2 linked regions of the Rhodopseudomonas palustris genome follow. The protein of the gene in region 2 interacts with the protein of the main gene of each other region in a pairwise test. Links are inferred from orthologs where the notes say so. Each region holds a gene or a part of one and is shown on either strand. Other genes may lie near its edges.

The links.
Region 1: the proteins of dsbD (region 2) and FLL57_RS20665 interact in binary tests that used the Escherichia coli proteins (3 or more experiments, as listed by UniProt). The link is inferred for Rhodopseudomonas palustris from one-to-one orthologs.

What each region holds. Positions count from the first base shown.
Region 1 is NZ_CP041387.1:4,481,093-4,495,888, reverse strand. The notes cover bases 6,068-9,051. They hold FLL57_RS20665 (DsbE family thiol:disulfide interchange protein), read right to left. Parts: upstream 7,866-9,051; coding sequence 7,269-7,865; downstream 6,068-7,268. Other genes in these bases: ccmB (heme exporter protein CcmB), read right to left, coding at 8,959-9,051; FLL57_RS20655 (heme ABC transporter permease), read right to left, coding at 8,054-8,788; ccmD (heme exporter protein CcmD), read right to left, coding at 7,881-8,054; FLL57_RS20670 (ComEA family DNA-binding protein), read right to left, coding at 6,745-7,128; FLL57_RS20675 (septation protein A), read left to right, coding at 6,096-6,713. Outside these bases: FLL57_RS20695 (IS1182 family transposase), read right to left, coding at 410-1,780; acs (acetate--CoA ligase), read right to left, coding at 1,918-3,870; FLL57_RS20685 (RluA family pseudouridine synthase), read right to left, coding at 4,224-5,123; more of ftsY, read left to right, coding at 5,152-6,067; more of ccmB, read right to left, coding at 9,052-9,627; heme ABC exporter ATP-binding protein CcmA, read right to left, coding at 9,624-10,226; aconitate hydratase AcnA, read left to right, coding at 10,442-13,159; FLL57_RS20635 (DUF1223 domain-containing protein), read left to right, coding at 13,340-14,095; FLL57_RS20630 (DUF2794 domain-containing protein), read left to right, coding at 14,516-14,796. UniProt on the Escherichia coli protein: Involved in disulfide bond formation. Catalyzes a late, reductive step in the assembly of periplasmic c-type cytochromes, probably the reduction of disulfide bonds of the apocytochrome c to allow covalent linkage with the heme.
Region 2 is NZ_CP041387.1:4,122,138-4,136,892, reverse strand. Bases 6,326-9,268 are described here. They hold dsbD (protein-disulfide reductase DsbD), read right to left. Parts: upstream 8,700-9,268; coding sequence 6,951-8,699; downstream 6,326-6,950. Other genes in these bases: FLL57_RS18965 (response regulator), read left to right, coding at 8,798-9,268; FLL57_RS18975 (DsbA family protein), read right to left, coding at 6,326-6,897. Outside these bases: argF (ornithine carbamoyltransferase), read left to right, coding at 1-498; FLL57_RS19005 (Hsp33 family molecular chaperone), read left to right, coding at 807-1,808; Co2+/Mg2+ efflux protein ApaG, read right to left, coding at 1,900-2,292; FLL57_RS18995 (OpgC domain-containing protein), read left to right, coding at 2,542-3,804; FLL57_RS18990 (SGNH/GDSL hydrolase family protein), read left to right, coding at 3,801-4,580; FLL57_RS18985 (SGNH/GDSL hydrolase family protein), read left to right, coding at 4,580-5,596; FLL57_RS18980 (L,D-transpeptidase), read right to left, coding at 5,597-6,244; more of FLL57_RS18975, read right to left, coding at 6,265-6,325; more of FLL57_RS18965, read left to right, coding at 9,269-9,457; FLL57_RS18960 (sensor histidine kinase), read left to right, coding at 9,454-10,791; FLL57_RS18955 (O-succinylhomoserine sulfhydrylase), read right to left, coding at 10,837-12,048; FLL57_RS18950 (2'-deoxycytidine 5'-triphosphate deaminase), read left to right, coding at 12,311-13,417; FLL57_RS18945 (Uma2 family endonuclease), read left to right, coding at 13,480-14,082; FLL57_RS18940 (PQQ-dependent sugar dehydrogenase), read right to left, coding at 14,119-14,755. UniProt on the Escherichia coli protein: Required to facilitate the formation of correct disulfide bonds in some periplasmic proteins and for the assembly of the periplasmic c-type cytochromes.

The sequences.
Region 1 (14,796 bases), 360 kb from region 2 along the record:
TCTCCAGTTTCCTCGCACCGGTCAGCTTCGCTCCGGCGCCCTCAGCGCCCGCGATGGTCGCAGCGTGAACTAACCAACCGGTGTGTGCTGGACGACCGAAGTGAACGCGGGCGTACCATTGAAGGAAAATCCGGGGAACAAAGTAAATGTCCGCCAAACAACACCAGCCGGCAAAACCGTCCGACAGCCCTGATCGTCCTCGGATGTGATCGAATCAGCACAGCTCACGGACGAAGGCGGCAAGCCGCAGGCAACCTCGTAGCAACGAACAGGCGACGGCGGGGCGTGGTGCGCGTCAAACGCGAAGGGCCCCGCCTCCGTTTCGGAGGCGGGGCCCTCAGACCGCTGACAAACCCCGTCGATTTTCGGCGGGGTTTTGTTTTTGGCGAGTGGCGCAGCGCCCGGTGTCTCAGCCTGGCGCGGGAATTGGCCCGGTGGCCAGTGCGAGGGCTATCTTCTTGATGTTCTGGGCGGCGGCTGCCAGCAGGCACTGGCATTTGACGGCCACCAGGCCTCTGAAGCGCGCGTAGCGGTGGCCATGGAGCTGTTTGGCGTCGGCAAAGGAACGTTCGACCGTCTCCTTGCGGCGTTTGTAGATGCGCTTGCCCCAGGGCGTTAGACGGTTGGCGTCGGTGCGCTCGCGGGCCTCGGCCCAGACGTGGCGGGTGATCAGACGAACCGCGTTGCGGCTCGACGTGCACGAGGCGAGCAGCGGACAGTCTTTGCAGATCGCAGGATCGCTCTTGTAGTGGCGGTAGCCGGTGCGATCGGTGGTGGAGTAGCTGAGTAACTGTCCCTGCGGGCAACGATAGCTGTCCAGCTCCGCTTCATAGGCGAAGGCCTTGTTCGGCATCATGCCGGGCCGCGGCGGGGTTGGCCGGCGATAGCCGATGACGCCCGGAATGTTGCGCTGTTCCAGGCCGTGGGCGATTCCTGAGGTGGCATAGCCGGCGTCGAGGCCGACGGCGGCGACATCAAAGCCGAAGCGTTGCCGTTGGCGATCGAGCCGGCCGAGATAGACGATCGAGTCGTGGACGTTGGCCGGCGTGGCGTGTGTATCGGTGATGATCCCGAGCCGGCCGTCGACGGTGCGGTGGTCGAGGTAGAAGAATCCCTTCGGCTTGCCTTCGCGCACCATGTAGCCGGCATCCGGATCGGTCCGCGACACCTTGGTCTCCTTCTCGACCGGCTGTCGCTCTTTCTCCGGGAGGGGTTTCTTGCCGTGGGCCGCGCGATCCGCCTCGATCGCGGCGTCCAGATCATCCCAGTAATCGGCCCGCGATTTGGCGACCACTGCGGTGTCGTAGCGGTTCTTGTTGGCGTTGGCCTTCAGATGCGTGGAATCGGTGTAGAGCACCGTGCCATCGACCAGCCCCTTGGCGATCGCCTGGGTCACGATCGCGTCGAAGATGTCCTGCGCGACCGCAGTGTCGTTGTAGCGGCGCCGCCGGTTCTGGCTGAGCGTCGAGGCGTCGAACACCGGATCGGTCAGCTTCAACCCCAGAAACCACCGATAGGCGACGTTGACCTCGATCTCGCGCACCAGCTGCCGCTCGGAGCGGATGCCGAACAGGTAGCCGATGAACAGCGCCTTGAACATCAGCGTCGGATCGAGCGGCGGCCGGCCGTTGTCTGGGCAATACAGCCCGGCGACCCGATCGTGGATGAACGAAAAATCGATCACCGCGTCGATCTTGCGAAGCAGGTGATCCTTCGGAACCAGACCGTCGAGACTGACCATCTCGATCGAAGTCTGTTGCGGTGAGGGTTTGCGAAGCATCACCCATGGAATCAAAACTCCCCGCCAATGGCGAGGAGTTTGTCAGCAGTCTGAGGGCCCCGCCTCCGTTTCGGAGGCGGGGCCCTGGAGGATGCTCACTGGCCGCGGCTGGACTGCGATGGCGCCCTCGGGCCGGCTCAGCCCGCCTTGTGGTGCTTGTTCTGGCGATGCTCGACCAGATCGTCGACCACCGCGGGATCGGCCAGCGTCGAGGTGTCGCCGAGCGAGGACGGCTCGTCCTCGGCGATCTTGCGCAGGATGCGGCGCATGATCTTGCCGGATCGGGTCTTGGGCAGGCCGGGCGCGAACTGGATCAGGTCGGGCGAGGCGATCGGACCGATGTCCTTGCGGACCCAGGCGACCAGCTCCTTGCGCAGCTCCTCGGTCGGCTCCTCGCCGGCCATCAGGGTCACATAGGCGTAGATGCCCTGGCCCTTGATGTCGTGCGGATAGCCGACCACGGCCGCCTCGGACACCTTCGGATGCGCCACCAGCGAGGATTCGACCTCGGCGGTCCCCATGCGGTGGCCCGAGACGTTGATGACGTCGTCGACCCGGCCGGTGATCCAGTAGAAGCCGTCGGCATCGCGCCGGCAGCCGTCGCCGGTGAAATATTTGCCCTTGTAGGCCGAGAAGTAGGTCTGCTCGAACCGGGCGTGGTCGCCGTACACGGTGCGCATCTGGCCCGGCCACGAGCGGGCGAGGCAAAGATTGCCGGTGCATTCGCCGTCCAGCACGTTGCCCTCCGGATCGAGGATCTCGGGCACCACGCCGAAGAACGGCCGGGTCGCCGAGCCGGGCTTCAGCTTGGTGGCGCCGGGCAGCGGCGTGATCAGGATGCCGCCGGTCTCGGTCTGCCACCAGGTGTCGACGATCGGGCAGCGGTCCTCGCCGACGACGCGGTGGTACCACTCCCAGGCTTCCGGATTGATCGGCTCGCCGACCGAGCCGAGCAGGCGCAGCGACTTGCGCGAGGTCTTCTTCACCGGCTCGTCGCCGGCCTGCATCAGCGCGCGGATCGCAGTCGGCGCGGTGTAGAAGATGTTGACCTTGTGCTTGTCGATCACTTCCCAGAATCGGGAGTTGGTCGGGTAGTTGGGCACGCCTTCGAACATCAGCGTGGTGGCGCCGTTGGCGAGCGGGCCGTACAGAATGTAGCTGTGGCCGGTGACCCAACCGACGTCGGCGGTGCACCAGTAGATGTCGCCGTCGTGATAGTCGAACACGTACTGGTGGGTCATCGACGCGAACACCAGGTAGCCGCCGGTCGTGTGCAGCACGCCCTTGGGCTGGCCGGTCGAACCCGAGGTGTAGAGGATGAACAGCGGGTCTTCGGCGTTCATGTGCTCGACCGGGCACTCGGTCGTCACCATCTCGGCCGCTTCGTGGTACCAGAAGTCGCGGACGTCATCCATCTCGACGGCGGCGCCGGTGCGCTTCACCACCATCACCCAATCGACACCGTCGCACTTCTTCAGCGCCGCATCGACATTGGCCTTCAGCGGCACCTTGCGGCCGCCGCGCAGACCTTCGTCGGCGGTGATCACGATCTTGGACTGGCAGTCGTTGATGCGGCCGGCGAGGCTATCTGGCGAGAACCCGGCGAACACCACCGAATGGATCGCGCCGATCCGGGCGCAGGCCAGCATCGCAAACGCAGCCTCCGGAATCATCGGCAGATAGATGGTGACGCGGTCGCCCTTGCCGACATTGCGGTTGCGCAGGATGTTGGCGAACTTGCAGACCTCGTCGTGCAGCTCCCGATAGGTGATGCTGCGCGACTGCGAGGGATCGTCGCCTTCCCAGATGATCGCGACCTGGTCGCCGCGCTTGTCGAGGTGGCGGTCGATGCAGTTGTAGGCGGCGTTGAGGACGCCGTCCTCGAACCATTTGATCGAGACGTTGCCCGGGGCATACGACCAATTGTCGATCTTGGTCGGTGCCTTGATCCAGTCGACGCGCTTGGCGTGCTCCGCCCAGAACCCTGTCGGGTCCGTCACCGAGCGATCGTACATCTGCCGATATTTGGCATCGTCGACGAAGGCGCGGCTCGCCCATTCTGCGGGCACGTCGTAGATCTTGTCGGACATTCGTTCCTCCACAAAAACGCGGCCGATGCCGCACCCGCCGTCGGTGCTCGACCGCAACCCCGCTGCAACCGGCGACTCACCCGCCAACGAGTTTGTCTCCGCCCGATCGTTGATCCTGCGATCCGGGCGAAGTCATGGAAACGCTGCGGGGGAGCATCGCCGGTGAAGAGACGTGCGAGCGTCCCAGCCTCCGGCTGTTGTTGTTGGCGCAATTATGCGTCGGCCCGGCCGGCCACGACAAGCGGTGCGGTCATCCGACTTTCGGCGCTGATCGCGCGCATGTGCAGGGCTGTGATCGCGGTGCGTGCGCTGCGGCGAACCGGCGAAGAACGCGTTCGGCGCCGGCTCCGCCGTCAGGCGGCGCCGGTCCAGCCGCAGGCCGAAAGCCGCGGGTGCATATGCGCCGGCGGCGGTGCGGTCACCACCACCGGCGGCTTGTTGCGCGATAGCGGGATGACGATCTCGCGGGCATGCAGATGCAGCCGCGGCTCGCCGAACCGCGGACCGTTGCCGTAGATGTTGTCGCCGAAGATCGGCCACCCCATCGCGGCGCAATGCACGCGGAGCTGATGGGTCCGGCCGGTGATCGGCTCGAGCGCCAGCCAGGTGAGCTGCGCCGGCGGCGGCGCGCCGGATTTGGCGCCCGGCTTTCGAGCCAGATCGTCACACTCTCCCCCAGCACTGAGAACCCCCTCTTCCGCTTGCGGGAGAGGGGTGGGGTGAGGGCGCCCCAAGGATGGCGTCCCGTTATGGACCCCCACCCCCGACCCCTCCCCGCAAGCGGGAGGGGAGGACCGCCCCATCACCCGCCATTTCGTCAGCGACGGCAGCCCGTCCGGATCGACCTTTTGCCACCAGCCACGTTCGGCATTGAGGCGGGCGATCGGCAGGTCGATCTCACCTGAGTCTTCGATTGGGCCGCCCTCGACGATCGCCCAATAGGTCTTGGAAATCCGTGAGTGCTTGAACAGCAACCCGAGCGTGGCGGTGGCCTTGCGATGGCGGCCGAGCACCAGGCAGCCGGAGGTGTCCCGATCGAGCCGATGCGCCAGCACCGGGGGGCGCGGCAATCCGTAGCGGAGCGCGTCGAACGAGGCTTCCAGGTTCGGGCCGCCCTTGGGGCCGCGATGCACCGGCAAACCGGGCGGTTTGTCGATCACCAGCATCAGCCCGTCGCGATACAGCACGCGCGCCTGGATCTCGTCCGCGGTCAGTTCCGGCACGTCGAATTGATCGGGGTGGCTTTCGTTCATGGCACGAAACGGCTAACACAGCGCCCTGATGAGCGACACTCCGGAAAATTCGAAACAGAGCTGGTGGCGGCGGCTGTCCAGCGGCTTGAAGCGCACCTCGAGTTCGATCGGGACGGCGCTGTCGGAATTCGTTTCCAAGCGCAAGCTCGATCGGGCGATGCTCGAGGAGATCGAGGACGTCCTGCTGCGAGCCGATCTCGGCGCCGAGGTAGCGTCGCGGATCGCCAGCGCGGTCGGCGAGGGCCGCTACGACAAGATGATCTCGGCCAGCGACGTCAAAGAGATCGTCGCCGCGGAGGTCGAGAAGGTGCTGGCGCCGGTGGCGCAGCCGCTCGTCGTCGATGCCGGGAAGAAACCGTTCGTGGTGCTGATGGTCGGGGTCAACGGCTCCGGCAAGACCACCACCATAGGCAAGCTGTCGGCGCGGTTCGCGTCCGAGGGCCACAAGGTGATGCTGGCCGCCGGCGATACCTTCCGGGCTGCGGCGATCGATCAGCTCAAGGTCTGGGGCGAGCGCACCGGCACGCCGGTTGTGGCGGGCGCGCAGGGCTCCGACGCGGCCGGTCTGGCCTTCAACGCGCTGACGGCGGCGAAGGAGCAGGGCCGCGACGTGCTGCTGATCGACACCGCCGGGCGGTTGCAGAACCGCACCGAGCTGATGAGCGAGCTCGAAAAAGTGGTGCGGGTGATCAAGAAGGTCGATGCGACCGCGCCGCACGCGGTGCTGCTGGTGCTCGACGCCACCGTCGGCCAGAACGCGCTGTCGCAGGTCGAAGCATTCACCAAGACCGCCGGCGTCACCGGGCTGGTGATGACCAAGCTCGACGGCACCGCCCGCGGCGGCATCCTGGTGGCGATCGCCGAGAAGCACAAACTGCCGGTGCATTTCATCGGCGTCGGCGAAGGGGTCGACGACCTGTCGCCGTTCACCGCGCGCGATTTCGCCAAGGCGATCGCCGGCACGGAGGCCGCATGAGCGACGAGCTCCTCGAGAAGAACCGGCCGCATCCGCTGTTCAAACTGGCGACCGAGCTCGGCCCGCTGCTGGTGTTCTTCGTCGTCAACGCCAAGTTCAATCTGTTCGCCGCCACCGGCGCCTTCATGGTCGCGGTGGTGGCCGCGATGATCGCGTCCTATGCGGTCACCCGGCACGTTCCGGTCATGGCGCTGGTGACCGCGGTGGTGGTGCTGGTGTTCGGCACCCTGACGCTGGTGCTGCACGACGAGACCTTCATCAAGATGAAGCCGACCATCGTGTACGCGCTGTTCGCTGCGGTGCTCGGCGGCGGCCTGCTGTTCGGCCGCTCGTTCATCGCCATCATGTTCGATCAGGTGTTCAACCTGACGGCGCAGGGCTGGCGCAAGCTGACGCTGCGTTGGGCGTTGTTCTTCTTCGCCATGGCCCTGCTCAACGAAGCGGTCTGGCGGACGCAGTCGACCGACTTCTGGGTCAATTTCAAGGTATTCGGCATGGTGCCGCTGACCATGCTGTTCGCGATGACGCAAATGCCGCTGATCAAGCGCTACGCGGCCGAACCGGCGACGCTCGAACAGAGCGCCGCCGGCGAAGGCGACGTGTCGGGGCGCTGACCGCGATCCCCTCTTCCCGGCTTCGCCTCGCTTACTTCTGCTTGGCGATGATCTTGTCCTTGATGCCGTCGTAGGTCTTCTGCGGCACGATCTTCTTGTGCACCAGTTCGTCCTTGCCCTTGTAGGGCCGGCCCTTGATGATTGCGGCCGAGTACGCCTTGCCGACGCCGGGCAGTGCATCGAGCTGTTCGGCGGTCGCTGAATTGATGTCGAGGGGCTCGGTCTTCTCGGACTTCGCCGGGGCTGCCGCCTTGCTGTCGGCTTTCGGCGGAGGGGTCATCTTGTCGGATTTGGCGGTCGGCGGCGTGGCCGGCTGAGGCGCCTGCGCCATCGCGGGCGCGGCGGCGAACAGGCCGAGCGCGACGGCGGCGGCGAGCGGGGCGAGCGTGAGACGACGCAAAGTCGAAATACTCATCGGATGTCCCTCCAGAGGACGTTGTTAGTAACGTCCGAAAGCTCATCCGGATTCGTGGCGCCGCAATGGCGCTGCGATGAACGGCCGATAAACGGTCCGATTTATTTCTCGGAGGGTATTCGGCCGTGCTAACAGGCCGATCAGCTCTGCGGCGCCGCGAGCGCCTTGGCGATCTCGGGCTTCAAGACCTTCTCGAGGTTGTCCGGAGTGATCGGGCCGACCAGCTTGTAGGCGATCCTGCCGTCGCGGCCGACCACGAAGGTTTCCGGCACGCCGTACACCCCCCATTCGATCGCGGCGCGGCCGGAGACGTCGACCCCCACCGCGGCGAACGGGTTGCCGTAGCGGCCGAGGAAGCGGCGGGCGTTGTCCGGCTTGTCCTTGTAGTCGATCCCGACGAGCTGAATCCGGCTGTCTTCCGCCAGCGTCATCAGCAGCGGCGCCTCGTCGTGGCAGGGCACGCACCAGGACGCCCAGACGTTGACGACGCTGACCCTGCCCTTGAACATCGCCGGATCGAGACCGGCGACCTGGGTGCCGTCGCGGCTCAGGCCTTCCAGCGGCGGCAGCGGGGTCTGCGGCGCCGGCCGGCCGATCAGCGCCGACGGGATCCGCGATACGTCGCTGTCGCCGAGCCGAAACCAGAACAACACCGCCAGCCCGGCGAACAGCAGCGCCGGCAGCACCACCAGCCAGGAACGGCGCTTCGACGAGGCGGGGTCGAGGGTGTCGGTCATGATGATCCGTCGGGTTCAGTGGTCGGTGGCGCTGCGGCCGGAACGGCGCACGGCGCCGCGCGCTTCGAGGTCGCGCAGCCGCGCCTTCTGCTTGCGATAGTCGAGCACCACCCAGCCGATCAGCAGCAGCACCACGATCGCGGTCGCGGCGTAGGACGAGACGATGAAGTCCGCGTATTTGCCGAACATCACGCCGCCTCGGCCCGGCTGGCCTGCAGCATCTGCAGCGAGCGGACTCGCCGTCGCAGGATTTCGTTGCGCATCGCCGCCAGATGCAAGGTCAGAAACAGCAGCGAAAATCCGATCGCGGTGACCAGCAGCGGGATCAGGAACGCCTTGTCGAGCGTCGATCCGCCCATCCGCACCACCGAGGCCGGCTGGTGCAGCGTATTCCACCAGTCGACGGAGAACTTGATGATCGGCAGGTTGATGGCGCCGACCAGGGTCAGCACCGCCGCGGCGCGCGCCGCGCGCGACGGATCCTCGACCGCGCGCCACAGCGCGATCAGGCCGAGATACATCAGAAACAGCACCAGCATCGAGGTCAGCCGGGCATCCCATTCCCAATAGGTGCCCCACATCGGCCGGCCCCACAGCGAGCCGGTGACCAGCGCCAGAAACGTGAAGGCCGCGCCGATCGGCGCCGCAGTCTTGGCGGCGACGTCGGCGAGCGGATGCCGCCACACCAGGGTGCCGAGCGCGGCGATGCTCATCACCCCCCAGACGGCCATCGCCAGCCAGGCGTTCGGCACGTGCACGAACATGATCTTGACGGTGGCGCCCTGCTGGTAGTCGTCCGGCGCCAGCATCGCCTGGGTGAGGCCGGCCGCCAACGCCAATGCGGTCGCGGCCGCCAGCCACGGCAGCAGGCGCCCTGCCAGCGTCAGGAACCGGGTCGGATTGGCGAGTTCGGTCAGCTTCATGACGTCCCTGATAATGTCCGGGACCGGCGCAGGCAATGACGTGGGTCAGATCAGGGGCGACTTCCGAAGGAGTTGATCGGCGGTGAAGCGCCTGCGCGCGGGTGCGAATCCGGCGTGTCGCGGGTCCGAACCGACGGCATCGGCACCGAACCAACGACGCTGCGCCTGTTCTAGTCCAGGCCCTGCCTCAGGCTGGCGGCAGCGGCGAACGGGCCGATCACCAGGCTGAGCAGCGAGATCGCGCACAGGATCGAAAACGGCGTGCCGAACGACACCGGGCCGACGATCGCCGCCTGGGAGGCCGAAACGCCGAAGATCAGCACTGGGATCGACAGCGGCAGCACCAGAACGGCCAGCAGCAGGCCGCCGCGGCGAAGCGTCACCGCCAGCGCGGCGCCGATCATGCCGGTGAAGGTCAGCGCCGGGGTGCCGGCCAGCAGCGTCGCCATCACGGCCAGCGATGCGCTGCCGTCGAGGTTGAGCAGCAGGCCGAGTACCGGGGTCGCGACGATCAGCGGCAGCCCTGCCGCCAGCCAATGCGCCAGCGCCTTGGCGGCGCAGGTCAGCTCCAGCGGCGTGCGGCTCATCACGATCAGGTCGAGAGAGCCGTCCTCGGCGTCGGCGGTGAACAGCCGGTCGAGCGTCAGCAGGCTGGCGAGCAGCGCGCCGAGCCACAGGATCGCCGGCCCGAGCCGCTTCAAGAGCGCAAGGTCCGGGCCGACCGCGAACGGCATCAGCACCACCACGGTGAGGAAGAACAGCACCCCGATCAGCGCGCCGCCGCCGACCCGGAGCGCGATCCTGATATCGCGGCGAATGATGGCGCCGAGCGCGGTCATGCAGAGGCTCCGATCCGCTGCTCGCGCACCGGAATGCCGAGAGGCGTGTGGGTGGCGGCGACGATGATGCCGCCGCCGGCGAGGTGATCCTGCATCAAGCCGACAAACAGCTCCTGGCCTTTGACGTCGAGCGCGGAGGTCGGCTCATCCAGCAGCCAGATCGGCCGCCGGACCACCAGCAGCCGGGCGATCGACAATCGCCGCCGCTGCCCTGCGGACAGATACGCCGCCGGCAGCTCGGCCGCGTGGCCGAGCCCGACCGCCTTGATGGCGGAGCTGAGGTCGGTGCGGTCGCCGCCGAGAAAGTCGCGCCAGAACCCGAGATTTTCGGCGACGCTGAGCGACGGCTTGAGCGCGTCGCGGTGGCCGAGATAGTGCGCCTGTTCGGCGACCGGCGTATCCGGTTCCCCGCCGTCGAGCGTGATGGTTCCGGCCTCCGGTGTCAGCAGCCCGGCGATCAGCCGCAACAACGATGTCTTGCCGGCGCCGTTGTGGCCGACCAGCGCCAGTGCCTCGCCGCCGCTTGCATCGAAGGCGAGCCCGGCGAATACCTCGCGGCCACCTCGTACACATCGTAAGTCGCGCCCCGACAGCCGCATGCATCCCAACCTGTTCCGCCCCGGGATCGGAACGGCCTGCTCACAAATCGATGCGCTCGCCTGTCATTGTCGAACTGGCGGCGCAATTGGAAAGGTTCTATAAGCCGGAACTTGATGCAGCACACGATCGGCGCCTGCAAGCCGGACGGCCTGCCCCTCCGGAGCCAGCATACAAGCTCGCCCCATCGACAACGATAATCTGGGACCCGCCTTACATGACCTCGCTCGACAGCTTCAAATGCCGGAAGATCCTCAAGGTCGGCAGCAAGTCTTACGTCTATTACAGCCTGCCCACCGCCGAGAAGAATGGTCTGAAGGGGATTTCCCGTCTGCCCTATTCGATGAAGGTGCTGCTGGAAAACCTGCTGCGCAACGAGGACGACCGCACCGTCAAGAAGGCCGACATCATGGCGGTCGCCAAGTGGATGCGGAAGAAGGCGCTGGAGCACGAGATCGCCTTCCGCCCGGCGCGCGTGCTGATGCAGGACTTCACCGGCGTGCCGGCGGTGGTCGATCTGGCGGCGATGCGCAACGCGATGCAGAAGCTCGGTGGCTCGGCCGAGAAGATCAACCCGCTGGTACCGGTCGATCTCGTCATCGACCATTCGGTGATCGTCAACTTCTTCGGTAACAACCAGGCTTTCAAGAAGAACGTTGCCGAGGAGTACAAGCAGAACCAGGAGCGCTACGAGTTCCTGAAGTGGGGTCAGAAGGCGTTCTCGAACTTCTCGGTGGTGCCGCCCGGCACCGGCATCTGCCACCAGGTCAATCTCGAGTACCTGGCGCAGACGGTCTGGACCAAGAAGGAGAAGATGACCATCGGCCGCAAGACCGGCACCTTCGAGGTCGCCTATCCGGATACGCTGGTCGGTACCGACTCGCACACCACCATGGTCAACGGTCTCGCCGTGCTCGGCTGGGGCGTCGGCGGCATCGAGGCGGAAGCTGCGATGCTCGGCCAGCCGCTGTCGATGCTGTTGCCCGAAGTGGTCGGCTTCAAGCTCAAGGGTGCGCTCAAGGAAGGCGTCACCGCCACCGATCTGGTGCTGACCGTCACCCAGATGCTGCGCAAGCAGGGCGTGGTCGGCAAGTTCGTCGAGTTCTTCGGCCCGGGCCTCGATCATCTCTCGGTCGCCGACAAATCGACCATCGCCAACATGGCGCCGGAATACGGCGCGACCTGCGGCTTCTTCCCGGTCGACAGCGAAACCCTCGACTATTTGAAGACCTCCGGCCGCGCCTCGGCGCGCGTCGCGCTGGTCGAGAAATACGCCAAGGCGCAGGGCCTGTTCCGCACCGCCAAGTCGCCGGACCCGGTGTTCACCGTGACGCTGACGCTCGACCTCGCTGACGTGGTGCCGTCGCTGGCCGGACCGAAGCGTCCCGAGGGCCGCGTCGCGCTGCCGGCGGTAGCGGAAGGCTTCACCACGGCGATGGACGCCGAATACAAGAAGGCGCTGGACGGCGCCCGCTACAAGGTCGAAGGCCGTAATTTCGACCTCGGCCACGGTGATGTGGTGATCGCAGCGATCACGTCCTGCACCAACACCTCGAATCCGAGCGTGCTGATCGGTGCCGGCCTGCTGGCGCGCAACGCCGCCGCCAAGGGCCTCAAGGCGGCGCCGTGGGTGAAGACTTCGCTGGCGCCCGGTTCGCAGGTCGTCGCCGAGTACCTCGCGAATTCCGGTCTGCAGAAGGATCTCGACAAGGTCGGCTTCAACCTCGTCGGCTTCGGCTGCACCACCTGCATCGGCAATTCCGGCCCGCTGCCGGAGGAGATCTCGAAGTCGATCAACGACAACGGCATCGTCGCTGCGGCCGTGCTGTCGGGCAACCGCAACTTCGAAGGCCGCGTCTCGCCCGACGTGCAGGCGAACTACCTCGCTTCGCCGCCGCTGGTGGTGGCCTACGCGCTGGCCGGTTCGGTCACCAAGAACCTCGCGGTCGATCCGATCGGCACCGGTCGCGACGGCAAGCCGGTGTACTTGAAGGACATCTGGCCGACCACCAAGGAGATCAACGCCTTCGTCAAGAAGTACGTCACCTCCAAGGTGTTCAAGGCGCGCTACGCCGACGTGTTCAAGGGCGATACCAACTGGCGCAAGATCAAGACGGTCGAGAGCGAGACCTACAAGTGGAACATGGGCTCGACCTACGTGCAGAACCCGCCGTATTTCGAGGGCATGACCAAGCAGCCCGAGCCGATCACCGATATGGTCGACGCCCGCATCCTTGCGCTGTTCGGCGACAAGATCACCACCGATCACATCTCGCCGGCCGGTTCGATCAAGCTGACCTCGCCTGCCGGCAAGTACCTGACCGAGCATCAGGTGCGTCCGGCCGACTTCAATCAGTACGGTACCCGCCGCGGCAACCATGAAGTGATGATGCGCGGCACCTTCGCCAACATCCGCATCAAGAACCACATGCTGAAGGGCGCCGACGGCAACATTCCGGAAGGCGGCCTGACCAAGCACTGGCCGGACGGCGAACAGATGTCGATCTACGACGCCGCCATGAAGTACCAGGAAGAGAAGGTGCCGCTGGTGGTGTTCGCCGGCGCCGAATACGGCAACGGTTCGTCGCGCGACTGGGCCGCGAAGGGCACCCGGCTGCTCGGCGTCCGTGCCGTGATCTGCCAGAGCTTCGAGCGCATCCATCGCTCCAACCTCGTTGGTATGGGCGTGCTGCCGCTGACCTTCGAAGAGGGCACCTCCTGGGCCTCGCTCGGCCTCAAGGGCAACGAGAAGGTCACGATCCGGGGGCTCGAGGGCGACCTCAAGCCGCGGCAGATGCTCGAAGCCGAGATCACCTCGGCCGAAGGCAAGCGCAAGCGCGTGCCGCTGCTGTGCCGCATCGATACGCTCGACGAGCTCGATTACTATCGCAACGGCGGTATTCTGCACTACGTGCTGCGCAAGCTCGCGGCCTGAGCCAGGATCGCGGCCGGCGCGATCTCAGCCAATAGGCGCAGAAGCCTCACTGCGAAGTGAGTGGTAGGTGAACGGAAGGCGGCCTATGCAAAGGGCCGCCTTTTCGTTTTAAGGCTCCTCGATGGACGGCGGCGTGCTGCCGTCCCGAAGCACTCGGCAAAGGCGGTTCGGCAAACGACGATGGATGGTGTTGGTGGATTTTCGCGGTGGTCCGGCGCACTCGGCTTGTGCGTGACGATCGCGACGGCGAACCTTGCTGCCGCCGAGCCGCGCGCCGTGGTCGAACTGTTTACTTCGCAAGGCTGCTCGTCCTGTCCGCCCGCCGACAAGATCATCGGCGAACTCGCCCGCGATCCGTCGGTGATCGCCCTCAGCCTGCCGATCGACTATTGGGACTATCTCGGCTGGAAGGATACCCTGGCCGACCCTCGCTTCAGCGCCCGCCAACGTGCTTACTCGCAAGTGCGGGGCGATCGCGACGTGTTCACCCCGCAGGTCGTCGTCAACGGTTCGGCGCATCTGGTCGGCAGCAATCGCGCCGGCATCGACGCGGCGATCAGGACCACCGACAAGTTGGCGGGCGTGATGGCGGTGCCGGTGTCGCTTGCGGTCGAGGGCAACGAGATCAAGGTCTCGGTTGCGGCCGCGCCTCGAGGTCAGACCGCCAAAAGCGGTGAGGTCTGGATTTGTGCGGTGTCAAAAGCGGTCCCGATCGAGATCGGGCGCGGCGAGAACCGCGGCCGGCAAATCACCTACCACAACGTGGTGCGCAATCTGCTGAAGGTCGGCGACTGGAGCGGCGCGGCGGAGCATTGGGCGGTGCCGCTCGAGAACGTCGTCGGCGACGGCGTCGACGCGGCTGCCGTATACATCCAGAACGGTACGCGGGAGAAGCCGGGCGCGATGCTCGGCGCCGCGTTCACCTCCCTGAACTGACCCCTCCCCAACTCGATCAAGTTCGGTGGCGGGCGAAGTTCCAGCGCCGGGCGGCGAGAACCCGCCACGATGGCCGTGCGACGCGGACCCCAATCGAGGCGGCGGCACAAACAAAAAAGGACCAACTTGCGTCGGCCCAGGAGGGGGATTGAGGTTCTGCGTACAGGCCCGATCCCAACTGCTTCGGGGGGCTGGGGGCTGAGGAATCCGAAACCGAGGGGACCGGGCCAACGCAGTGATGGTGTTATCGCAACCGGGCTTGGCGCGCGGTTGGCGAAAATCGGGCGGCAATAAGAATTCGGCTAACGAAGCCGTGAGATCGGTTCGGCGATCGGCTGGTTTGCGAGCGTGCTGCTTTCGATCCCCTTGCGGCCGTGCGCGGCCGGCGCAATCATGTCAGCGTCGTGACAGGAGGCGCCGATGGATCTGATTTCCGGGGAGGCTGATCCCAGCGAGAGCCGCGCAGCGGAGCGCTCAGGCGCAGCTCCGCTGCAGGGACGGGTGACCTTCAACCGCCTGGAGCTCAATCGCATCCTCAATCTCTACGGCCGGATGGTGGCTGCGGGCGAGTGGCGCGATTACGCCATCGACTTCCTGAAAGATCATGCGGTGTTCTCGATCTTTCGGCGCGCGTCGGAAGTTCCGATCTACCGCATCGTCAAGGATCCGCGGCTGGCACGCAAGCAGGGGGCCTATTGCGT
Region 2 (14,755 bases):
ACGTTCGAGGAGCATCGCGGCCCGATCAAGGGCCGCACCATCGCCTGGACCGGCGACGACAACAACGTGCTGGCGTCGTTCGCGCATGCCGCGGCGTGCTTCGACTTCAAGCTCAACGTCGCCACCCCTCCGCAGCTCGCGCCCAACAAGGCGCTGCGCGACTGGATCAAGGCCAGCGGCGCCGCGATCACCATCGGCACCGATCCGGAGCAGGCCGTTCGCGGCGCCGACTGCGTCGTCACCGACACCTGGGTGTCGATGGGCGACAAGGACGGCGAGCATCGCCACAATCTGCTCAAGCCGTATCAGGTTAACGCCAAGCTGATGTCGCTCGCCCACAAGGACGCGATCTTCATGCACTGCCTGCCGGCGCATCGCGGCGAGGAGGTCACCGACGAGGTGATCGACGGCCCGCAATCGGTGGTGTTCGACGAAGCCGAAAACCGCCTGCATGCGCAGAAGGGCATCCTGGCCTGGTGCCTCGGCGCGGTGGCGTAGTTACTCCTCCATTTTGAGCGGAGCGCTCGCGATCCCCCTCCCCCTTGCGGGGAGGGTCGGCCGAGCGAAGCGGAGGCCGGGGTGGGGGTACCCCGAGCACTGAGCGTGTGGCTACCCCCACCCGACCGGCCTTACGGCAAAGCCGATGCAAAGCATCGGCGTGTCTTTCTTAAGACGGCGGCCGGAGGCCGCCTTTGCACCCTCCCCGCAAGGGGGAGGGGGATTAAAGCCTGCCCCTTGGCATCGCTGCCATTCGCCTTCCAGCCCGGCCCTTTCTATCTTCGCCCTTGGCCCCCAGATAAGCGCTCATGACCTCACACAGCCCTGATCTCCGCATCACCGACAATCCTCCCGAGCGCGCGCCGTCGGCGGTGCCGATCGACGACAGCGTGCTGCCGTTCGAGGTCGGCGCGCTCGATCTGCGCGGCCGGCTGACCAAGCTCGGCCCGGCGCTCGACGCGCTGCTCGCCAAGCACGCCTATCCGGCACCGGTCGCCAAGCTGCTCGGCGAGGCGATCGTGCTGGCGACGCTGCTCGGCTCGTCGCTGAAGTTCGACGGCCGCTTTATCCTGCAGACTCAGACCGACGGCCCGGTGTCGTTCCTGATCGTCGATTTCCAGGCGCCCGATCGCCTGCGCGCCTACGCGCGCTACGACGCAGCCCGGCTCGAACCCGGGCTCGGCTCCGGCGCGCTGCTCGGCAACGGCCATCTGGCGATGACGATCGATCAGGGGCCGGACATGCGCCGCTATCAGGGCCTGGTGGCGCTCACCGGTGCCGGTCTGGAGGAGGCTGCGCACGAATACTTCCTGCGCTCCGAACAGATCCCCACCCGGGTTCGTCTCGCGGTCGGCGAGGAATGGCGCGGCGGCGAGGGCGGCCGGCATCACTGGCGCGCCGGCGGCATGCTGCTGCAATTCCTGCCGAAGTCGCCGGAGCGCGCGCGCCAGGCCGATCTGCATCCCGGCGACTCGCCGGAAGGCACCCAGGCCCACACCGTCGATGAGGACGACGCCTGGGTCGAAGGCCAGTCGCTGATCGCCACCGTCGAGGACGTCGAGCTGATCGATCCGGATCTGTCCGGGGAGCGGCTGCTGTACCGGCTGTTCCACGAGCGCGGCGTCCGGGTGTTCTCGTCGCTGCCGATGCGCGCCGAATGCTCGTGCTCGCGCGAGGCCGTCGCCGGCATGCTGTCCCGCTTCGCTCCCGCCGACCGCGCCGACATGGTCAAGGACGGCAAGGTCGTGGTGACCTGCGAGTTCTGCTCATCGGTGTACGAGTTCACGCCGGAGGAGGCGGGGGTGGAGTGATCGTAGGGTGCGTCGAGCCGAAGGCGAAACGCACCTTCCTGCGCAGCCTTCCCGGTTTTCGCTGCGCTCATCCCAGGCTACGAACTGTCGATTAGTTCAACGTCCGTTTCCCCTCCGGGCTGTCCAGCGAGAAGGTCGGGACGTCGATCTCGAAGGTCTCGCCGGTTTCGCTTTCCATCTGGTAGCGGCCGGCCATGAATCCGGAGGCGGTGGGGAGGGGGACGCCGCTGGTGTATTCGAACCGCTCGCCGGGCGCGAGCACCGGCTGTTCGCCGACCACGCCTTCGCCGCGCACTTCCTGGGTCCGACCGGAGGCGTCGGTGATCACCCAATGCCGGGTGCGGAGTTGGACGGTTTCCTCGCCCGAATTGGTGATCACCACGGTGTAGGACCAGAAATACTGCCGGTTCTCCGCCGAGGAGCGCTCGGGCAGATAATTCGGCTCGACGGTCACTTCGATCCGGCGGGTGACGGCACGGTACATGGCTCGATTTCCAGCTCTTGGCCTAAATATAACGAAAATCAGCGTTGAAACCAGTCGTTCGGAACGAGTTTCAGGTTGTCGCGCCGGCGTCTCCGCGGTTTCAACATAGTTCGGGGCTAGCCATCCTCGGCTTCGAACAGCGCCTTTGGGGGCTGCGGCAGAATGCCGGCCGTGCCGCCAGCCGCTTCGCCGGTGGCGCGCCGGCTGCTATAGCAACGACGAGCGTGCAGTGCGCCATCGCAGAGCCACATGACTCCTCCCGTCACCACCATTGCCGAACCGGTCACCGGCGCGCCGCCCGCAGGCGGGCCGCCGACCGAGCCGGCTGCGCCGCCACCGCGGACGGCCCCCCCGCCGCCGCGCAAGCCGGCGCCGAAACGGGAATTGCGGCTGGATCTGTTCCGCGGCCTGGCGCTGTGGCTGATCTTCATCGATCATCTGCCGGCCAACGTGCTGACCTGGTTCACGCTGCGGAATTACGGCTTCTCCGACGCCACCGAGATCTTCATTTTCATTTCCGGCTACACGGCGGCGTTCGTCTACGGCAGGGCGATGACCGAGCTCGGCTTCGTGGTAGCGGCGGCGCGCATCCTGAAGCGGGTCTGGCAGATCTACGTCGCCCACGTGTTCCTGTTCACGATCTTCCTGGCCGAGATCTCCTACGTCGCCACCAGTTTCCAGAACCCGCTGTATTCCGAGGAAATGGGCATCCTCGACTTCCTCAAACAGCCCGACGTCACCATCGTCCAGGCGCTGCTGCTGCGGTTTCGTCCGGTCAATATGGACGTGCTGCCGCTGTACATCGTGCTGATGTTCTTCCTGCCGCCGATCCTGTGGCTGATGCGGCGCTGGCCGGACGTGACGCTCGGGCTGGCGACCCTGCTCTATGCCGCCACCTGGCAGTTCGACCTTCACCTCACCGCCTATCCGAGCGGCGCCTGGGTGTTCAATCCGTTCGCCTGGCAGCTTCTGTTCGTGTTCGGCGCCTGGTGCGCGATGGGCGGGGCGGAACGGCTGTCGCGGGTGCTGGCCTCGAAGCTGACGCTGTGGCTGGCGGCGATTTATCTGGTGGCCGCATTTTATGTCACACTGACTTGGTACACCCCGCAATTGTTCCACACCCTGCCGAAATGGCTCGAGCAGTGGATGTATCCGATCGACAAGCCCAACCTGGACGTGTTGCGGTTCGCGCATTTTCTGGCGCTGGCGGCGCTGACCGTCCGGTTCATCCCGCGGGACTGGCCGGCCTTGAATTCGCTCTGGCTGCGACCGCTGATCCTGTGCGGCCAGCATTCGTTGGAGATCTTCTGTATTGGTATTTTCCTTGCTTTCGCCGGATACTTCGTGCTGGCGGAGGTTTCCGGCGGCGCCTTGATGCATTTCTTCGTCAGCTTGACCGGTATCTTCATCATGTCGGCCGCCGCTTGGCTGTTCTCGTGGTACAAAAATGTGGCGAGCAAGTCCGGGTCGCGGCCACCGCCCGACGCCGACCTCGCGGGGGGCGATGCATGAAGGCCACGGCGATGGCCGGGTTGGGTCTGGCACTGGCCGTGGCGCTGCTCACGGCGATCGGCCTGTCGGCGCCGGCCGCGGCCGAGCAGAACGGCCAAAGCTGCGTCCCGCCGGCCTATCTGCTGGCGACCGAGGCCAGGCTGAAGGGCGTCGCCGCCGCGATCAAAACCAGCCGCAAGATCGACGTTCTGGTGGTCGGCAGCCGCTCCTCGACCATCCTGTCGGCGGAAAACAGCGCCTATCCCGGACGATTGCAGGCGCTTTTGCGCGACAAGCTGCCGGGCGTCGAGGTCAACGTCATGGTCGAGATGCGGTCGAAGCGGACCGCCGCCGATGTCGCCGCCGGGCTCTCGGCCCTGGTCGCCGAGCGCAAGCCGGGGCTCGTAATCTGGCAGACCGGAACCTTCGACGCGATCCGGTCGATCGATCCGGACGAGTTCCGCACCGCCCTCGGCCAGGGCATCGCCGCCGTGAAGCAGGCGGGTGCTGACATCGTGTTGATGAATTTGCAGTATAGTCCCCGCACGGAGACGATGATCAATCCGGCGCCGTATCTCGATGCGATGCGGGTCGTCGCGCAGGAATACGAAGTTCCGCTGTTCGACCGCTTTGCGCTGATGCGCCACTGGAACGAGACCGGCGAGTTCGATCTGTTCAGTCCCGCGCCAGGGATCGATATGGCGTTGCGGATGCACAACTGTCTGGCGCGGGCGCTGTTGGCGTTCGTGATGGAGGCGGCGCAGATCGACCCGGCGGAGGTGAGGAATAAGCGTTGATGAGAGTATCCGACCGCTCCAAATCCGCCGCCGCGGCGCTATTGGCGACGACATTCGTTCTGTCTGCTGCTCCGGACGAGAGGGCGCAGGCCCAGACCGTGCAGACCCAGACTGTGGAGGCTCAAACTGTGCAGGCTCAAACTGCGCAGACCCAGGCCGGGCCTGCAGCCGGGGAGGCCGCGCCCGGCGAAGCCGAGCCCCACATCGTTCCGGCCGATCGCAGCAAGACCGTTGCCGGCACCGCCCTCGACAAGATCAAAGGCGTCGCCAAACAGGCCGGCGACATCCTCGGCCGGGTGCCCTGCTTGCCGCCGAAGGGCGGCGCCAAGTCGATCGGTTCGCTGCCACGCGTCGCGCGCAAGCTCGCCGACCGCCGGCCGGTGGTGATCGTCGCGTTCGGCTCGTCCTCGACCCAGGGCTATGGGTCGAGTTCGCCGGCGTTCACCTATCCGAACCGGCTCGCCGCGATGCTGAGGCGCCATTATCCGCACTCCGACATCACCGTGGTCAACAGCGGCAAGGGCGGCGAGGACGCGCCCGAAATGATGCAGCGGCTGAAGACCACCGTGCTCGACGCCCAGCCCGATCTGGTGATCTGGCAGGTCGGCACCAATGCGATCCTGCGCGACCTCGATCCGGCCGACACCGGCAGGCTGGTCGACGACGGCATCAGGGCGATCCAGTCCGCCGGGGCCGATATCGTGCTGGTCGATCCGCAATACGCGCCGCGGGTCAACGAGCGGCCCGAGCATGCCGGCAAGATGATCAAGGCGCTCGGCCGGCTCGCTGAGCTGCGCCATGTCGGCATCTTTCCGCGGTTCGAAGTGATGAAGGAATGGCACGAGCAGCAGGCGATTCCGTTCGACAAGTTCGTCATCGCCGACGGGCTGCACATGAACGATTGGGGCTACGCCTGCTTCGCGCAACTGCTCGGCGACGGCATCATCCGCTCGGTCGATCAGGTTCGGCTCGGCACCGCCGGACCGGGCGACGTCACGGCATTTCGGCCGATGTAGTCATCGCACCACCACCTTGGCGCCTTTCGGCACGCGGGCGTAAAGGTCGATCACGTCCTGATTGAGCATCCGGATGCAGCCTGACGACACCGCCTTGCCGATCGTCTCCGGCTCGGTGGTGCCGTGAATCCGGAACAGCGTATCCTTGCCGTTCTTGTACAGATACAGCGCCCGGGGCCCGAGCGGATTGGTCTCGCCGCCCTCCATGCCCCTGGCCCATTTGCCGTAACGCTCCGGCTCGCGCGCGATCATGTTCCGCGTCGGCGTCCAGTGCGGCCACTCGGCCTTGCGGCCGACCTCCGCCGTGCCGGTGAATTCCAGCCCGGCCTTGCCGACCCCGACGCCGTAGCGCAGCGCCTTGCCGCCTTCGAGCACCAGATAGAGAAACCGGTTGCGCGGATCGACCACCACCGTCCCCGGCGGCTCGGCGGTCCGGTAGTCTACCAGTTGCCGGACGTAGGCGGGATCGAGCTGTTCGGCTTCGACGGCGGCGATCGGGTGTCTGTCGGTGTCGATCGCGGCGTAGCGCGCAGCAACTGCAGGAGCGACCGTCGCTGCCGGTCCCTTGATGTCGGTCGTCGAGTTGGTGACGCAGCCGCCGAGCGCGAGCGCGGCAGCCGCAAGAACGAGGATCGGGCGGATCGTCATCGGATGCAACGGACGCCGGCTCACTTCGCGCCCTGGGATCCGCGCACCTGCGCCACCACCTTCCTGAACGCGTCGGCGTCGAGCGCCGCGGCGACCTTGTAGGGCCCGACCAGATAGACCGGCGTACCCTGCAGGCCGATCGCTTCGGCCTGCGATTGCGTCCGCCGCATCAGCGCGGTGATCGCATCGCCATGGGTATCGAGGTCGCTTTGCAGCTTCGCCATGTCGACGCCGGAGGCCGCGACCGCATCGCGCATCTGGTCCTTCGAGATGCCGCGTCCGGGGATCGCCATCAGGGCGTCGTGGGCGATCTGATACTTGCCCTGATACTTGGCGCCGAGCGCCATCTGCGCGCCGTACACCGACGCTTCGGTCAGGATCGGCCAGTCCTTGTACACCAGCCGGATCTTGCCGTCGCTGCGGACCACCTTCTTCAGGTCCGGTTCGGACTTCTTGCAGAACGGACAATTGTAATCGAAATAGGTGACGATGGTGACGTCGCCCCTGGGATTGCCGGCCTCCGGAGCGTCCGGATCGCGCAGGATCGCATCGACATCGACGCCTTCGGCCCAGGCCTGCGGCGCGCCGAACGACCTCAGCAGCGGCACGGCGGCGATCGCGCCGAGGATCAGAAGGGATTGTCTGCGGTTCATCGTCATTCTCCAGTCTGGCGGTGATCAGGACCGCGCGTCCAGGCGCTTCAGGGTCAGGGTGCGCGGGCGTCGAGAAACACCATGGTCGGCGGGCCGACTACGTCGAAGCGCTGCATCAGCGCCGCGGTCTCGGCATTGGTGGCGGTGACGTCGGCGCGAATGACGGTGAGGCCGGCGAGACGGCGCTGCACTTCCGGCGCGGCGAACACATTGCGCTCCATGGTCTTACAGGCGGTGCACCAGTCGGCCGAGAAGTCGATCATGATCGGCTTGCCGCGATCGCGGCCGTCGGTGATCGCCGCATCCAGTGCGGCGACCGACGTCACCGTCCGCGCGTCGTGCAGAGGCTGCGCGGTGCGGCTGCTGCTACCGAACACCGCGAGCGGCCGCAGCGGATCGTCGGCTCCGCCGGCCGCGCCCACGATCAGGGCGCCGCCGTAGACGAACAGCGCCAGCCCGGCCGCCTTGCCGAGCCGCGGCACCGCTCCGCCGGGCCGGCCGATCCGGTCGAACGCGCCGAAGAACACCGCGGTCCCGATCGCCAGCGCGGCCCACAGCATCATGCTGACCGAAGCTGGTACGAGGCGCCCGAGCAGCGCCGTCGCGATCGCCAGAAAGACGACGCCGAACAGCTTGCGCACGCTCACCAGCCACGGGCCGGAGCGCGGCAGGACGCCGCCGCCGAAGGCGCCGACCAGCATCAGGGGAAACCCCATGCCGAGGCCGAGCGCGAACAGCGCCGCAGCGCCGCGCGCGGTGTCGCCGGTCTGCGCGGCATACAGCAGAGCTGCGGCGAGCGGCGGCGTCACGCACGGGCCGACGATCAGCGCCGAGGCGAAGCCGAGCGCCGCGGCTCCGAGCAGCGGCCCGGCACGGCTGCTGATCCGGCCGGTCAGCGCATCGCCGAACCGTGCGGCGGGAAGCTGAAGTTCGAACAGGCCGAAGCTCGACAGCGCCAGCGCGACATACACCGCCGCCATTGCTGCGAGCGCGGCCGGCATCTGCAGTACGGCTTGCAGGTTCTGTCCGGACCAGGCCGCGGCGATGCCGAGCGCCGCATAGGCCGTCGCCATGCCCAGCGTGTAGATCAGCGCCAGAGCGAAACCGCGGACCGGCGTGATGTCGCGGCCCGCGCGGGTGAGCATGCCGGCGACGATCGGCACCATCGGCAGCACGCACGGCGTGAACGCCAGCAGCAGACCGAATCCGGCAAAGGCGAGCAGCAGCGGCAGCCAGGCCTGGGTCATCGACGGCAACACCGACGCGGCGGACCCGCCGATGTCCGGCGACGCTGCGATGCTGCGCGGCTCGGCGCCCGGCAGTGCCGGCGGCAGATCGGGCCAGGCGATCTGCGGCGTGGCGCCGGCGGTGCCGGCGATCGTCACCGCGGCGCTGCCGAGGTCGACGGCCGCGGTCACCGGCGGATAGCAGATGCCGCGTTCGGCGCAGCCCTGGTAGCCGACGCTGAGCCGCGCGACGCCGTTCAACGCGCCCGCCGGGATCGTGACGGCGAGGCTGCGGTGATACACTTCGGTGATGCCGAAGTTGGGATCGTCCTTGGTGGTGCCTTGCGGCAGTTCCGGGCGCAGCCGGGTGCCGTCCAGTGCTCGCACCACGATCTTGTCGCGGTACAGGTAGTTGCCCGGTGCAATCGTCCAGTTGAGGATCACGCCGTCGGCGGCGGGATCGACCGTAAGCCGGAACGGCTGTTCTCTGGATGCGGCAGTTGCGGTGTTCCCCGCGGACATTCCCGCCCCCGCCACGACCAGCAGGGCGATGATACGTAACAGACGAATGGCCATGATTCCCCGGCGCTTGCGAACCGGGGGCAGTCTGGCCGCCCAGCTTAAGCCAGCCTTAAGCCTGAGGCAGCAAGCCGTGATGAGGAGGTGACGGGCCGATGCGAATTCTGGTGGTCGAGGACGATGCGATGATCGCGGACGGCATCCGTGCCGGGCTGTCGCTCGCCGGCGCCAGCATCGACTGCGTCAGCGGTTGCGAAGACGCCCGTGCGGCGCTGGCGGCGAACGAATTCTCGGCCGTCGTGCTCGACATCATGCTGCCGGACGGCAGCGGCGTCGATCTGCTGCGCGCCATCCGTGCCGCCGGCGACACGACCCCGGTGCTGCTGCTGACCGCGCTCGACGAAACGCCCGACCGCATCGCCGGTCTCGACGCCGGCGCCGACGATTATCTCGGCAAGCCGTTCGATCTCGATGAACTGTCGGCGCGGCTGCGCGCGATCATCCGCCGCCGCGACGGCCGCGCAGCCACCTGCCTCGAACACGGTCCGGTCCGGCTGTATCCGGCGGAAGGCAATGCCACGCTGGACGGCGTATCGGTGGCGCTGTCGCGCCGGGAATTTGCCGTGCTGCACGCGCTGATGGAGCGGCCCGGCGTGGTTCGCTCGCGCGCCGAACTCGAGGAGCGGCTGTACGGTTGGGGCGACGAAGTCGACAGCAACGCGATCGAGGTCCACATCCACAATCTCCGCGCCAAGCTCGGCCGCAGCGCGATCGAGACGATGCGCGGCCTCGGCTATCGGATGGCGCCGCGATGATCGGCTCGCTGCGGCTGAGGTTGTTCTTCGTGCTGCTCGGCGCCACCGGCGCGGTGTGGATCGCCGCGGTGGCGTGGATCTATGCGTCCAGCCAGCGCGAGCTGGAACACGTGCTCGACACCCGCCTGCAGGAAGCCGCGCGGATGGTGGTGTCGCTGGTCGGCAGCATGGAGGGCCGGCTGCCCGAAAAGCTGCCGAGCCTGCGGCCTGCGGCCACGGGCGGCAACTACGAGCGCCAGCTCTCCTGTCAGGTATGGTCGCTGCAAGGGACGATGATCGCACGGTCGAGCGGCGCGCCGGAGCAGCGGCTCAGCGACCAGCCGAGTGGGTTTTCCGAACGCCTGATCGACGGCGAGGTCTGGCGGATCTACGCGACGGAGGACGAAGCCAAAGGCTTCAGGGTGCTGGTCGGCGATCGACTCGGTCTGCGCGACCGCCTGGTCACCGACCTGATCAAGGGACTGCTGTGGCCGGCGCTGCTGATCGCGCCGCTGCTCGGGGTGCTGATCTGGGTCAGCGTCCGCCGCGGCCTGCGGCCGTTGCAGGCGATCGCGTCGGATCTGGTCGGCCGCGGCGCCGACGATATGCGGCCGGTCGACGCCAGCCGCGCGCCGTCGGAGGTGAAGCCGTTGACGCTGGCGCTCAACGCGCTGTTCGAAAAGGTCGCGCTGGCGCGCCGGCACGAGCGGGAAATCACCGCATTCGCCGCGCACGAGCTGCGCAGTCCGCTCACCGCGCTGAAGACCCAGGCGCAGGTCGCGCTCGCGGCGAACGACCCGGTGGTGTCGCGGGCGGCGCTCCAGCAGATTCTGCTGGCGGTCGATCGCGCCACGCGGCTGGTGCGGCAATTGCTGACGCTGGCCCGGCTCGACGCGCATGCCGAGATCGACGATCGCACCCGCGTTCCGATGCGCCCGCTGATCGAGGAGGTGGTTCGCGCCACGCCGCGGGCCGGCGGCATCGAGGTGACGATCGGCGACGATCTCCGCGACGTGGTGTGGAATGGGAATCGCGAGTGTCTCGAGCTCGCGATCCGTAATCTGCACGAGAACGCGGTGCAGTACATGCCGGGCGGTGGCGAAGTCCGCTGGCGGACCGGGGAGTCGCCGCGCGACATCGTGGTCGAGGATACAGGACCAGGAGTCGCGGCGGACGAGCTCGACAAGATCGGTCAGCGCTTCTTCCGCGGCCGCAACAAGTCGGTGGTCGGTAGCGGTCTCGGTCTCGCGATCGCTTCGCTCGCGGTCGAGCGCAGCGGCGCCGGCCTGCATCTCGGCAACCGCACCGACCGCTCAGGCTTCCGCGCCGAGATCAGGCTCCGGTCCGATCGATAGTTTCGCGCCGAGCTCCACGCAATGACGACACGGGGCCTTGATCGCTCATACCTTCTCCAGCGCCGCGACCAGATCCTCGATCAGATCGTCTTTGTGTTCGAGGCCGGCCGACAGCCGGATGAAGCCTTCGCTGATGCCGAGCTCGGCGCGGGCTTCCGGTTTCAGCCGCTGATGCGTGGTCGTCGCCGGGTGGGTGACGAGGCTCTTGGCGTCGCCGAGATTGTTGCTGATCTTCACCAGCCTCAGAGCGTTGAGGAAGCGGAACGCTTCGGCCTTACCGCCCTTCACTTCGAAGCCGACCAGCGTCGAGCCGGCCCCCATCTGCTTCTTCACCGTCTCGGCCTGCGGATGGTCGGCGCGGCCGGGATAGACCAGCCGCGGCACCTTCGGGTGGCCGGCCAACGCATCGGCGATCGCGGCGGCGTTGGCGGTCTGCTTCTCGACCCGGATCGACAGCGTCTCCAGACCCTTCAGCAGCACCCAGGCGTTGAACGGCGACAGCGACGGCCCGGTTTGGCGCAGGAAGATCTGGATGTGCTCTTCGATGAACGCCTGCGACGACAGCACCACGCCACCGAGGCAGCGACCCTGGCCGTCGATGTGCTTGGTGGCCGAATACACCACGACGTCGGCGCCGAGCTGCAGCGGGCTCTGCCAGATCGGGGTGGCGAACACGTTGTCGACCACGAGGCGCGCGCCGCCGGCATGGGCGACTTCGGCGATCGCGCCGATGTCGAGCACGTCGAGCGTCGGGTTGGTCGGGCTTTCCAGGAAGCAGGTCCTGGTGTTCGGCCGCATCGCGCGCTGCCACTGGCCAAGATCGAGACCGTCGACCAGCGTCGACTCGATGCCGTAACGCGGCAGCAGATCCTCGACGATGTAGCGACACGAGCCGAACATCGCTTTGGAGGCGACCACGTGGTCGCCGGCCCGCAAGGGCGCGAGAATCGCGGCGGTGACCGCCGCCATGCCGGTCGCAGTGGCGCGCGCCGATTCGGCGCCCTCAAACTCCGCCATCCGCTGTTCGAAGCTGAACACCGTGGGGTTGGAGAACCGCGAATATTGGAAGCCGGCGTCATCGCCAGTGAAGCGCGCCTCACACTGCTCGGCGCTGTCGTAGACGAAGCCTTGCGTCAGAAACAACGCCTCGGAGGTCTCGCCGAATTGCGAACGCAAGCTGCCGGAATGCACCAGCCGGGTCTCGCGGCGGAAGTGAGCGGTGGCGGGAACGGGAATCGTCGGTTTGGACTCGGACATGTGGTCTCCAGCGCGCCCACATCGGACGATGCGGGCACAAAAAAACCGGCCTGGGGATCAACCCTCGGGCCGGGACCACAACGTCCCCGGCCTGTTTAGCGACTTGTTTAACGTGGCTGCAAGCCGGCCGGCTCAAATCACCACGGGATAAGTCGGGCTCTTAATCCTCCGTACTCTTCCCGTCAAGCCGGGCTTCGGCTAGCGGTGAACACTCGTATCTGAGTTTCCCGGAGGGCATGGCTGCGCTCCGAAGGATGACACCGTGCCGTTCACCCTGCCGCCCGACGCCGACGGAATTCTGCCCGACCGCATGATCGCGGCGATGACGGAATCGGGCCTGATCCTGCCGGAATATCCGTTCGTCGAGAGCCAGATCCAGCCGGCCAGCCTCGACCTGCGGCTCGGACCGATCGCCTATCGGGTGCGCGCCAGCTTCCTGCCGGGGCCGGACTGCACCGTGGCGGAGCGGATCGACGAGCTGAAGCTGCACGAGATCGACTTGTCGGACGGCGCGGTGCTGGAGACCAACTGCGTCTACATCGTGCCGCTGCTTGAGAGCTTGGCGCTGCCGCGCCATATCGTGGCCGCCGCCAATCCGAAAAGCTCGACCGGCCGGCTCGACGTGTTCACCCGGGTGATCGCCGACGGCACCCGCCGCTTCGACATGATCGGCGCCGGCTATCACGGCCCGCTCTATGCCGAGATCAGCCCGAAGACTTTCCCGGTGCTGCTGCGCGAAGGCTCGCGGCTGTCGCAGGTCCGTTTCCGCGTCGGCCAGGCCACGCTGGAGCAGGACGAGCTCGACGCGCTGCACGACGCCGAGCGGCTGGTCGATGCCGACGACGCCGACCTCGCTGGCGGCGTCGCGCTCAGTGTCGATCTGTCGGGCGAGAACTCCGAGGGCTTCGTCGGCTATCGCGCCAAGCGCCACACCGGCGTGGTCGATATCGATCGTCGCGGCGGCTATGCGGTCGGCGAGTTTTGGGAGCCGATCGCGGCCCGCCCCGACGGCACGCTGATCCTCGATCCCGGCGAGTTCTACATCCTGGCCTCGAAGGAAGCCGTCCAGGTGCCGCCGGACTACGCGGCCGAGATGGTGCCGTTCGATCCTTTGGTCGGCGAATTCCGCGTGCACTACGCCGGCTTCTTCGATCCCGGCTTCGGCTACGAAGGCGCCGGCGGCTCGGGCGCCCGCGCGGTGCTCGAAGTGCGGTCGCGCGAGGTGCCGTTCATCCTCGAGCACGGCCAGATCGTCGGCCGCCTGATCTACGAAAAGATGCTGTCGCGCCCCGACGCGATGTACGGCCAGCGCATCGGCTCGAACTACCAGGCCCAGGGCCTGAAGCTGAGCAAGCACTTCAAGGCGTGAGGCGGACTATCCCGCTCCTTCACCGCCTTGGCGGTGTTCGAGCCGGATGCTATCGTTCTGGCATGAAGACATTGCCGGTCACGCAGGTCAGTGCCGAGCAGTTTCTCGCCTGGGTGGCCGGGCAGGAACAGCGCTACGAGCTGGTCGAAGGCGAAATCGTGGCAATGGCCGGGGCTGGCCGTCGCCACGACGCAATCGTCGTGAATCTGACGGCCGCGATTCATGGTCAGGTGCGCGGCGGTCCCTGCCAAACCTTTACGGGTGACACTTACGTCGCGACCTCGCCGTCGACCCGCCGAATGCCGGATCTCGGCGTCGACTGTGGCCAACCTGTCGAAGAGTCGCTGGTCGCCGATCAGCCGTTGCTCGTTGTCGAAGTGCTGTCGCCGACAACGAGTGGTTTCGACGTGACCGTCAAGCTTGCGGAGTACCAATCACTTGTGTGCCTCGAGTATATTCTGCTGATCGACACCGAGATGGCGAGTGCGCATCTCTATACCCGGGGCGAGGACCGGCAGTGGAGCAACGAGGTTCTGAAAGGCCTCGGCGCCGAATTTGAATTGCCGAAGCTGAAAGTGCGGTTGTCCTTGGCCGAGGTGTATGACGGCCTCCAGTTTCGGGAGCGTCCACGATTGGTCGCGCAGGACTCCAGTCTCTCCGAATGACCGCGATCGAACCCGCTCCAGTCGATTTGCGGCTGTTCAATTGGACGCTGCCTCAGTACCCGCCGGGGTCACCCGCCAGATCGCGTTGCCGACGTCGTCGGCGACCAGCAGCGCGCCGCGCTGGTCCAGCGCGACACCGACCGGGCGGCCCTGCGCCTGTTGGTCGGCGTTGAGGAAGCCGGCCAGAACGTCGCGCGGCGGCCCGGACGGTTTGCCGCCTTCGAACGGGATGAAGATCACCTTGTAGCCGGAGTGCGGCTTGCGATTCCACGAGCCGTGCTGGCCGACGAAGGCACCGCCCTTCATCGCGTCGGGAAACAGATCGCTGGTGTTGAAGGCGAGTCCGAGCGAGGCCGTGTGGTTGCCCAGCGCGTAGTCCGGCACGATCGCTTTCTCGACCAGATCCGGCCGCGGCGGCTTGACGCGGTCATCGACGTGCTGGCCGAAGTAGCTGTACGGCCAGCCGTAGAACCCGCCGTCCTTCACCGAAGTCATGTAATCGGGCACGAGGTCGCTGCCGATCTCGTCGCGCTCGTTGACGACGACCCACAATTCGCCGGTCTCGGGATGGAAAGCCGGACCGTTGGGATTGCGCAGCCCGGATGCGAACAGCCGCGTCGCGCCGCTCTGCCGGTCGACCTCGATCACGGCGGCGCGGTTTTCCTCGACCGCC